DNA from 3 places in the Streptosporangium sp. NPDC020072 genome. Region 1 is predicted to be linked to each of the others. Evidence: riboswitches for the same ligand, from Rfam matches in the RefSeq annotation. Region 1 holds a riboswitch; each other region holds the start of a gene.
The links. A riboswitch is a leader RNA that binds a small molecule or an ion and turns the genes downstream of it on or off. The one in region 1 is predicted to bind cyclic di-AMP.
Positions count from the first base shown of each region.

Region 2: it holds a riboswitch for cyclic di-AMP, as region 1 does, so the genes downstream of both, ABZ470_RS00080 (hypothetical protein) here and ABZ470_RS10955 (NlpC/P60 family protein) in region 1, are expected to answer to the same signal.
Region 3: it holds a riboswitch for cyclic di-AMP, as region 1 does, so the genes downstream of both, ABZ470_RS34695 (CHAP domain-containing protein) here and ABZ470_RS10955 (NlpC/P60 family protein) in region 1, are expected to answer to the same signal.

Region 1 covers NZ_JBEYAB010000004.1:288,994-292,261, reverse strand. The annotation lists gene ABZ470_RS10960 (amino-acid N-acetyltransferase) at 265-900, opposite strand; cyclic di-AMP (ydaO/yuaA leader) riboswitch at 1,235-1,386, shown strand; gene ABZ470_RS10955 (NlpC/P60 family protein) at 1,392-2,441, shown strand; gene ABZ470_RS10950 (LuxR C-terminal-related transcriptional regulator) at 2,612-2,812, opposite strand.
Region 2 covers NZ_JBEYAB010000001.1:15,964-19,231, forward strand. The annotation lists gene galT (galactose-1-phosphate uridylyltransferase) at 1-972, shown strand, start outside; cyclic di-AMP (ydaO/yuaA leader) riboswitch at 1,044-1,178, shown strand; gene ABZ470_RS00080 (hypothetical protein) at 1,181-2,158, shown strand; gene ABZ470_RS00085 (winged helix-turn-helix domain-containing protein) at 2,155-2,820, opposite strand; gene ABZ470_RS00090 (RNA ligase RtcB family protein) at 3,138-3,268, shown strand, end outside.
Region 3 covers NZ_JBEYAB010000017.1:117,509-120,776, reverse strand. The annotation lists gene ABZ470_RS34700 (ABC transporter substrate-binding protein) at 1-660, opposite strand, end outside; gene ABZ470_RS34695 (CHAP domain-containing protein) at 1,056-1,754, opposite strand; cyclic di-AMP (ydaO/yuaA leader) riboswitch at 1,770-1,907, opposite strand; gene ABZ470_RS34690 (oxidoreductase) at 2,292-3,164, opposite strand.

The sequences.
Region 1 (3,268 bases):
CTCCGATCGATATCCCACGACTGTCACATCGGGATCGAGTTCTCCGGGGGCTCGACCCGCGTTCTGTCCGTATTGCGGATGCCCCGACGGTGTGCGGTCGCGCTCGGGATCATCCTGCGGATACGGTGGCTGTCCGGTGCTCACCGCGTCACCTCACTTCGACTGCGCATGTGGCACATGTCAGACTCACATGCTTGCTGGTGCACAACGTATCGACATAGGTAACAACAGTCACCTTTCCGATCAGTCAGCACCACGGTCAAGCTAGTGGCCCCGCGGTGTCAGATGGAGCAGCATCCGGGTGTTTCCCAAGGTGTTCGGCTTGACGTGCTCCAGATCAAGGAACTCTGCCACACCTTCGTCATAGGAGGCGAGAAGTTCCGCGTAGACCTCCGGCGCGACGGGTGTGCCCTGGATCTGCCTGAATCCGTGTCTCGCGAAGAAATCGATCTCGAAGGTGAGACAGAAGACCCTGCGCAGTCCGAGGTCTCCGGCGACGCCGATGAGACGGGAGACGATCCGGTGGCCGATTCCCATACCCCGGCAGTCGGGATCGACGGCGACCGTGCGAATCTCGGCCAGGTCCTCCCACAGGACGTGCAGTGCTCCACAGCCGACGACCTTTCCCGCCACGTCGGCCACCCAGAACTCCTGGATGTCCTCATAAAGGGTGACGGTCGCCTTCTCCAGCAGGCGCGGCCCCGCTCCGGCGTAGGTGTCGACCAGGCGGCGGATGGCGCGGACGTCCGGCGTCCTGGCCCTGCGCACCGTGATCTCCGCCGACGATCCTTCCGGGACGTCGCCGGAGACCGCCGCCGACTCCCCTTCCGGGGCCTCCGGGGAAACCTCGTCCCGGCCGGGTACGGCCCGCACCGGGGACTGTTGCGCAACCTGCTCCATGACTGATCAGAGTACGTCCTCGTCACCGCTTGTTTACGGCCTGCCCTTATCTCGGCCGCAGGGTCCGCCGGATGAATCTCGCCGTCTTCTTCGCGCCCCGGGAGGCCGCCCGGCGGGCGTGCCTCGACCGGCCCCGTCCGAAGGCCCGGACCTGCGAGAATCTCCGCCCCCGTGCCAGGGGAGGCGGATGCCCGGCGTGGCACATATGTCGATCATGAAATTGCGTGACCCGACCGTGACATTTCAGTTGCGAAAGCTCCACCGGCTTCACAGTTCTGGTTGAGCATGAACCGCCAATTGCACTAATGTCCGTCCTCGATGTCAGCACCCGTAAAGTGCTGCGCCGCCGAATCCCCGACTCGGGGAACCGGGGACCCACCCTCCAGCCGTCCCCCGGGGTGAATCCGATGTGCCACCGGCGCCTCGGTAGGGCTGCCTCCGGCCCGAACCCGTCAGCTAACCCGGTAGGCGGCCGAGAGAGGAGCCTGTTGGTGAAGCGCACGCGCAACCGTGGGAGAGAGAGCGCGGGCGGGAACGCCCGCCATCGAGAACACCGGGTGCGCAGGCCGCGGCACAAGGTGGTGATCGCCGGGCTCGCCTTCGCCTCCCTGCTCCTCGGCGCCCCCTTCGCCGCGACCGCGGAGCCGAAACCGAGTCTGCAGGAGCTCGCCAAGCAGGCTGAGAAGCTGCACACCGAGATCGAGACGCTCACCGAGCAGTACAACGGCGGGCGGGTCAAGCTCAAGCAGGCGCAGCGCGCCGCGGAGAGCGCGAAGAAGACCCTCGCCGCCAGCGAGTCACAGCTGGCCGAGCGGCGCACCAAGGCCACCCTGCTCGCCCAGAGCACCTACATGGCGGGTGGGCTCGCCTCGGCGCTGGCCTTCACCCAGTCGTCCAACCCGGACACCTTCCTCGACCAGGCCACCACGAACTACGCGCTCCAGCAGCAGCAGAGCGAGGAGGTCGCGCAGGTCAGCAAGGCGATCGAGACCGCCCAGCGCGCGCAGGCCAGCGCCAAGGCCCGCACCGACGAGGTCAAGGACCTCCTGTCCGACCTCGGTGACCGGCGGACCAAGATCGAACGGCTGGTGAAGCGGGTCGAGAGCGACCTGTTCAGCGAGGTGCGTTCGCAGGCCGGGCGCAACCGGGGCAGCCGGGTCAAGGTCAACGTGCCGATCATCGGCTCGGGCAAGGCCGCCGAGGCCGCCCGCTGGGCCCTCACCCAGCAGCTCAAGCCGTACGTGTGGGGGGCCGAGGGCCCCAACTCCTTCGACTGCTCCGGCCTGGTGATGTGGGCCTACCAGAAGGTCGGCATCAGCCTGCCGCACTACACGGGCGACCAGTGGACCGCGGGCACCCACATCTCCTCAAGGAGCGACCTGCGCCCGGGAGACCTCGTCTTCTTCTACAGCGACCTGCACCACGTCGGGATCTACATCGGCGCGGGCCTCATGGTCCACGCGCCGCAGACCGGCGACGTCATTCACATCGCCCCGATCGACAACCGTCCCTTCGCGGGCGGGGTGCGCATCGCCGACTGAGCCGCCTGAACCGCCCGGACCGCCTGAACCGGCTGGGCCGGCCGGACCGCCCCGAACCGCCGACGGCGGTTCGGGGAAGGACGCACCCGGGTCGCGTACGGCCACAGCGGCCCCTCAGGGGGCCCCTGCCGTACGCGGGGGCCCGGGACGGCTTCGGGTAAGGGCTCGCCTCAGATGAGGCGTCTGCGGGCCGCCCAGGCGACCGCCTCGATGGCCGTCGCCACGCCGATGCGGTCGCAGATTCCGCGGAGTCTACGGCGGACCGTTCTTCCGCTGATGTCGAGGCGGCGTCCGACCCGGTCGACCGTGACGCCCTTGGCCAGCTCCGCCAGCAGCACGAGATCCTCATCTGTGAGGCCGACCTCGCCCATGCCCAGGAGGCTGTCGCCGCGACGGGAATCCACTTCGGGATATGCCATCTGGAGTCGCTCCCCCCGCACCTGCTAATCGAGGCGTGAGTTGTCTGGAATCAGTGTCGCCCGTCAGGAACGGTAAACGGCTTGTTCAAAGGTCGTCAAGTTCCACACTTCATAGAGGTAGCACGCGCTGTTGACATAGTGGTCGCTACGTGAAGTACTCATGATATGTCGGCGCCTTTATGGTTAAGTCACGGACAAGTCAGGGTCCGTGGCCGGGGGCGCCCGCCGCGCGCCACGTCCTCGCAGACCAAGGTTTCGCCGGAGCCCCGCCGACCACGGCCCCGGCGCCGGTCGGCCGTATGGTTATGACCTATATGTGAATTTCGCCGGAAAAAGTGGAGCCCTTCCGCGCGCTTCGCCGAGCGCCTCACTACCCCTTGACGTGGCGGTTGGAAACCCTCCGCAATG
Region 2 (3,268 bases), on a different contig from region 1:
CCCGCCGCCTCCGAGCTGCGTTACGACCCGCTCACCGAGGAGTGGGTCGCGGTCGCCGGGCACCGGCAGGGCCGTACGTTCCTGCCGCCCGCCGACGAGTGCCCGCTGTGCCCGTCGGCGCCCGGCCGTCCGACCGAGATCCCCTCCCCCACCTACGACGTGGCCGTCTTCGAGAACCGCTTCCCGTCCTTCTCCACCAACCTGGGCGCCTACCCGCAGGTCGGCGGCCTGAGTGAGGTACGGCCCGGCGTCGGCAGGTGCGAGGTCGTCTGCTTCACCTCCGAGCACGACTCCTCCTTCTCCATGCTTTCTCCCGAGCGGGTCGAGCTGGTGATGGAGGCGTGGATCGACCGCACCGTCGCGCTCTCCGCGATGCCCGGGGTCGAGCAGGTGTTCTGCTTCGAGAACCGCGGCCCGGAGATCGGCATCACCCTGCCCCATCCGCACGGCCAGATCTACGCCTATCCCTACGTGACCCCGCGTACCCGGACCCTGCTCGGCGCGGCGCGGCGGCACAGGGAGCGCACCGGTGGCGACCTCTTCGCCGACGTGCTCGCGGCCGAACGGGAGGCCGCCGAGCGTGTGGTCGCGGCCAACGAGCACTGGACGGCGTTCGTGCCCGCCGCGGCCCGCTGGCCGGTCGAGGTCCATCTCTACCCGCACCGCGGGGTTCCCGGCCTCGACGGACTCGACCCCGCCGAGCGCGCGGCGTTCGGACCGCTCTACACCGAGGTGCTGCGCCGCCTGGACGGGCTGTTCGGGGTGCCCATGCCGTACGTCTCGGCCTGGCACCAGGCACCGGTGCGGGTGGACAGGGACCTGGCGTACACGCATCTTGAGCTGTTCAGCATCCGCCGGGCGCCGGACAAGCTCAAGTATCTCGCCGGGTCCGAGTCGGCCATGGGGGCCTTCGTGAACGACGTTCCGCCTGAGGAGACAGCTCGGCGCCTGCGCGCCGTTGTCACGGAATGATCACCGATCGGTCTCGACTCGGGGTCGCGCGGTCACCTTTTTACCATTACTATCCTCACGCATCGGACAAACAGCACGATATGCCTAATCTCAGGTGCCTCACCTGAGAACCGGGGACCCATGCATCTGGGGTGAACCACTTCGGTGGAAGGGCTTCCTCCAGCCCGAACCCGTCAGCTAACCCGGTCGGCGTGAGGAGAGGAGAGCTGTGACGGCTCTGTCCCCCGCTTTCCATCGACGTACGGCCGCCGCCTGCCTGGCCTCGGCCCTCACCTTCGCCTTCGCCCTCGGCGGCACGGGAACGGCGGGCGCCGCGCCGAAGCCCGACGAATCCCGGCTCCGCGCCGAACTGACCCAGCTCAACAAGAAAGTCGACCGGCTCATCGAGGCGTACGCCGCCAAACGGGAGTCGCTGAAGAAGGCGCAGGAGGCGGAGAAGGTCGCGCAGGCCGACCTGCGCCAGGCGGAAGCGGCCTACGCCGAGGCGGGCAGGGAGGTCGCCTCCATCGTCCAGATCCGTTACCAGAACGGCCCCCTCGACCTTCCCTCGATCCTGTCGGCCCCCGAGGTGGGCGGCGCGGCCGTCATGGAACAGCTGACCGCCCAGCAGATCGCCCAGCTGCAGGGCTTCGCCCGGAGCCGGGACCTCATGAAACAGGCCGCGGACAGGACGGCCCAGCTCTCCAGGCAGATCGAGCAGGAGGCCAAGACGGTGCAGGTTCAGCGTGAGGACGCGGAGAAGGTCATCCGCGTGATCGAGGACAAGCTCGAACAGCTCGTTCCCACAGGCTCGGGGCGCCGCTCCGACGGCAGCTGGGCGCCCCAGCTGCCCACCGGGTCCGACAACATCACCGACCGCACGCGGATCATGCGCGAGGCCGTCGGACAGGCCTTCCAGCTGCCCCACGAGGTGGGCTGCTACCGATCGGCGAACGACGGGGGCGAGCACCCCCTCGGCCGGGCCTGCGACTTCATGATGAGCACCGGCGGGTCCATGCCCACCGCGGCCAACGTCAAGCTCGGCGACGAGCTCGCCGCCTGGGCCCTGAAGAACAGGGACAGGCTCGGCGTCAAGTACGTCATCTGGCGTCAGCGCATCAACACCGGTTCCGGCTGGCGTGCCATGTCCAACCGGGGCGGTGTGACCGCCAACCACTACGACCACGTGCACATCTCGATGTACTAGAGAAGATCGGACCCCGCGGCGGCGCGCTCGATCGAGCCGGCCACCCTGGACCTGGTCGAGTGGATCCGAGCCACCGGCTGGACCGCGCTCACAAACGTGGCTGGTTCCTGGGCCTCCGGCCGCGATCGTGCCCACGGTCTCGGCGCTCTGGGCGCGGCAACGCATCCGCCAACGGTTGAAGTGGTCACGAAGCTCCCGGGGCGTGCCCGAGGCCGACACCGGCACACTGGTCGTCGAGAGGCCGCCGGTCGACGGCGAGGTAAAGATCCACGTCCAGGAGGCCCCGGGGCGGCCTCAGGTTCTGCCCGCACTCGTCTTCCCAGCACAGCCGGGCGCCCAGGTCGAGCGCCGCCCTCTATCGCCGGCCACTCCTCGACGACCCACGAGGTGATCACCCCCTCGCCACGCTCAACAGCCCGCTGCGCAGGGATCTGCGGACTCCAGCCCAGGCGGTGCAGAAGACACGACACCCCACGCAAGGTGTGGCGGACGTGAAACAACACCGCGATCAGGTCGGCGATTCGGACCGGCGTCCAGCGCTGGTCCTCCACATATCCGTGCGCGGCCGGACCACGCTCCAACCCGGCCCGCAGCCGCTGCAGGCGCCGCTCGTCCAGCCGGCACCTCTCCCCGCCCGGCCCCTTGGAGGCCAACGCCTCCATGCCACCTCCCTGCCAGGTGTGATTTCACCGACCAGCATTCACACAGTCAGAAAAAGACTCTCCGCCACTACCGATCGCGCTGCTCATCCGGGCTTCGATGAAGGAGCCGGCCTCGTGCTTCCCGTACGCCGGCCGGGTCGCGAGACGGCGGTGGGCGCAAAACCGTTTGCCCTCGCGTGGCGGGCTCAGGGAACGTGGTGTTCATGGCGCCGTGTCCATGACGCTCTGACGGACAGCGCCCCGCCACTCCGAGACGCCACGGCGTCAACGCGCCCCGCGGCGCTGTCAGCCTGCCCCTTTTAAGGGAAGAGAGCCTTTTGTCGCAACAACGCCCCCCTCTGCCGTCCACGGCCGCAGGCCCGGCCACCGTCGCCGTGTTCGCCTCCCCTGAGAGCTGGATCGAGTCCGACGCCCTCACGCAGTGCCACCAGGTGGCCGCCCTCGACGG
Region 3 (3,268 bases), on a different contig from region 1:
GTTGTAGAGGGTGTTCGGGCCGTCCAGAAAGCGCGGCGCGTCCTTTCCGGGATTGGCGGCCTGGAACCTCCTGCCGACGTCCATGAAGGACTTCCAGTCGGGCCAGAGCCTGCCGACCTCCTCGCGGTCCGTGGGCAGGCCCGCCTTCTCGAACAGGTCGGTGCGGTAACACATGGTCATGCCGCCGATGTCGGTGCCGAGAGCGAACAGCTTGCCCTCGGCGTTGACGCCGTTGTCCCACTTGGCAGGGGGGAAGTCGGCCTTGCGGCCTCCGAGGCCATACTGCCCGAGGTCGGTGAAGAACTGCGGGCGGGCCTTCATCAGGCCCATCGCGCCCTCGTCCAGGGCGACCACGTCGGCCGCGCCGCTGCCCGCCTGCAACCGCTGGAGCAACTGGGGCAGGTAGACGTCCTCGAAGCGGTCGGTCAGGTTCTGGTATCTGATCTGGATGCCGGGATGGGCGGCGTTCCAGGCCTGGGCGGCCTTGTCGTAGCCGAAGTTCTCGCCGCCGCCGAAGGTGTGCACGGTGACGACGACCGGTTCGGCCGCCGTGGACGCGGGCCCGTCCGTCCCGCCGGAACCGCACGAGGTCAAGGCCAGCGCCGCGGCCGTGACCGTCGTGACCGCGGCGAGCCTGCCGCGCCGCCTGTGGTTCAACATTCCGGACCCCTCTCAGGTCGTTCGCCCGAATCGGTGGGAGGTGTCGTCACGGGCCGGTCCCCGACAGACGCGGCTCTGCGACGAGGCGGTTCCTCAACGTATTGGGAGCGCTCCCACGAAGCGTGGCCGACGAGTTGACCGACGTCAATACGGCGAGACGCAACCGTTACCCCCCTCCGTTTCCATTGCGACTTATGGGCTCAAATGACCACAAAATGGATGCGCTTCTTTTTGGGAGCGCTCCCATATCGGCGGAGGGGCGGGACGCCGAAAGGGCCGTGGCTGGGGAGCCACGGCCCTTTCCGGATTCGGGGGATCACCGCCGCGGCGGGCGGGGAGTCCGCCGCGGATGGGGGTCCCGTACGGCGGGGGCCGTACGGAGGGAGGGGATGGGGTCAGCCGCTGTAGACCGGGTAGCCGTAGCCGACGACCTGGGAGGTCGGACGGATGCGCTGCTCGACCTTGCCGTTGCCGGTGTTGCCCTCGATCGTGGTGATCGTGCCGTTGCCGTTGTCCTGCTTCACGAAGCCGACGTGGTCGATCCCGTCGAGGTCCTTGCCGCCCTTCCAGTCGAAGTAGACGACGGCGCCGGGCTTGGGAGTGGTGCCCCAGTGGCCGTTGTCCCTGAACCACTTGGCGTGGGTGACGGTGTAGGCGTCCCAGCCCATGGTGGGGCGGATGCCGGCCTGCTCGCCGACCCAGGAGACGAACATCGCGCACCAGGGGGCGTTGGCGTAGTCCTGGATGCGGCCGCCGTCACGGGCGGTGGTCTCCTTGGCGCGCTCACTGGACATGTACCAGGAGTGGAACTTGGTGCCGCCGCCCTGGGCGTTCTCGCTGACGCCGATCTGCTGGGAGGCGATGTTCAGAACCTGCTGGGCGGTCACCTTGGGCAGGCGCTCGGCCGTGGTCTGGAGGCTGGTCTTGGCGGTGTCCGCGCTCGCGTTCCGGACGGTGGCGGACGTCTGCTCGGGGGTGTCCGCCAGGGCGGGTCCACCGGCGACGACTCCGCCGCTGAGGGCGATGGCGGTGCCGAGGATGACACGGGCCAGGTAGTGCGTCTTGGGGGTGGAGGTAAGGCGGTGCTTGGCCATGGGGTACTGCTCCTTGCGTCGCTTCCATGCCGCCTACCGGGTTAGCTGACGGGTTCGGACTGGAAAGTGTCCTACAGCGCGTATGCGCTGATTCACCCCAAAGGACCTGGGTCCCCGGTTCCGCGAGACTCGCGGATTCGGCGGCCGTGTCCATCAGGCGGATGTCCACCTGGTGGAGCACGGTCGGGCAATGTCGTGGCAATGCGCTGACCTGCGAAGGTCTGGGCGTTCGCCGCGAATTCGTTGAACGTACGTGAACCGGACAGACGATTACAAGTCCGACACATTGCCTTGGCTTGGGAATGGGCCCCGTTCGAGGGGGAAGACTGGGGCCTCGTCCACCCGGGACGATCTCCCTTTCGGTGACGCGATCCCCGGTGGGAGAGGGGATCGCGACACGACGGGCACGGTGAAGGGCAAGGGCAAGGACTTCGCGTGCCAGGTGAACGTAGATCTTTTGGCCGACCCCTCCTCCACCGGGTCAAGAGGGGGTCTCTTTACCCGTCCCGGCGGGGTCGCCCCTGCCCCCGGGGCCGGTCAGGGGCGTGACGTGAGCGCGGCGAACCGTACGCCCGTGAGCTCCTCGGAGACGATCCACAGCCGCCGCGCCAGGTCTTCGTCGAGAGCCCTGGGCGAAGGCGTCAGCGCCCTGGGGCCGGGGCCGACGTACGTGCCGCCGGCCACGCCGGGGTGGGTCGCGGCGTACAGGGAGGGGAGGGCCCCTTTCTCCGGAGCCTTGAGCGCCAGCCGCATGAAGGCGGTGACCGGCCGGGTGAACACGCCCGGCCGCATGATCGAGGTGGCCGTCGGCCCGGGATGGACGGCCAGGCTGAGCAGTTTGCCTCCGGCCAGGCGCTGTAGTTCGAGGGCGAACAGCAGGTTGGCCAGCTTGGACCTGCAGTAGGCGCCGAAGCGGCGGTAGCCGTTCTCCAGCCCCAGGTCGTCGAAGTCGATCCGCCCCATCGCGTGCGCGCCACTGGAGACCGTGACGACCCTGGCCCCCTGTCCGGCCAGCAGCCGGGGCAGTAGCGACCCGGTCAGGGCGAAGTGCCCGAGATGGTTGACGCCGAACTGGGCCTCGAAGCCGTCGGCCGTCGTCCGCCGTGGAATCATGGCGACGCCCGCGTTGTTGACGAGGAGGTCGATCGGCCGGTCAAGGTCGTCCGTGAACGCCCGCACCGAAGCGAGATCGGCCAGGTCAAGGCCTCTGATCTCGGCCCGTCCCTCCGGGGCCGCCGCCCTGACCCTCTCCAGCGCCACCCGCCCCCTGGCCCGGTCGCGCGCGGTCATGATCACCTCGGCGCCTCGCCGGGCGAGGTGCAGGGCGGTCGCCAGCCCTATCCCGCTGCTGGCACCCGTGACCAGTGCCGTGCTGCCGGACAGGTCGGGAATGTCATCAGCGGTCCACATGATCGGCGTCTCCGGGGCCAGCTGTACGAAACGGTTTCGTACACTACGGTAGATCGTCACGAGTACGACCCGCAAGAGGGCATATTCGTGTGTTCACCCGTAGT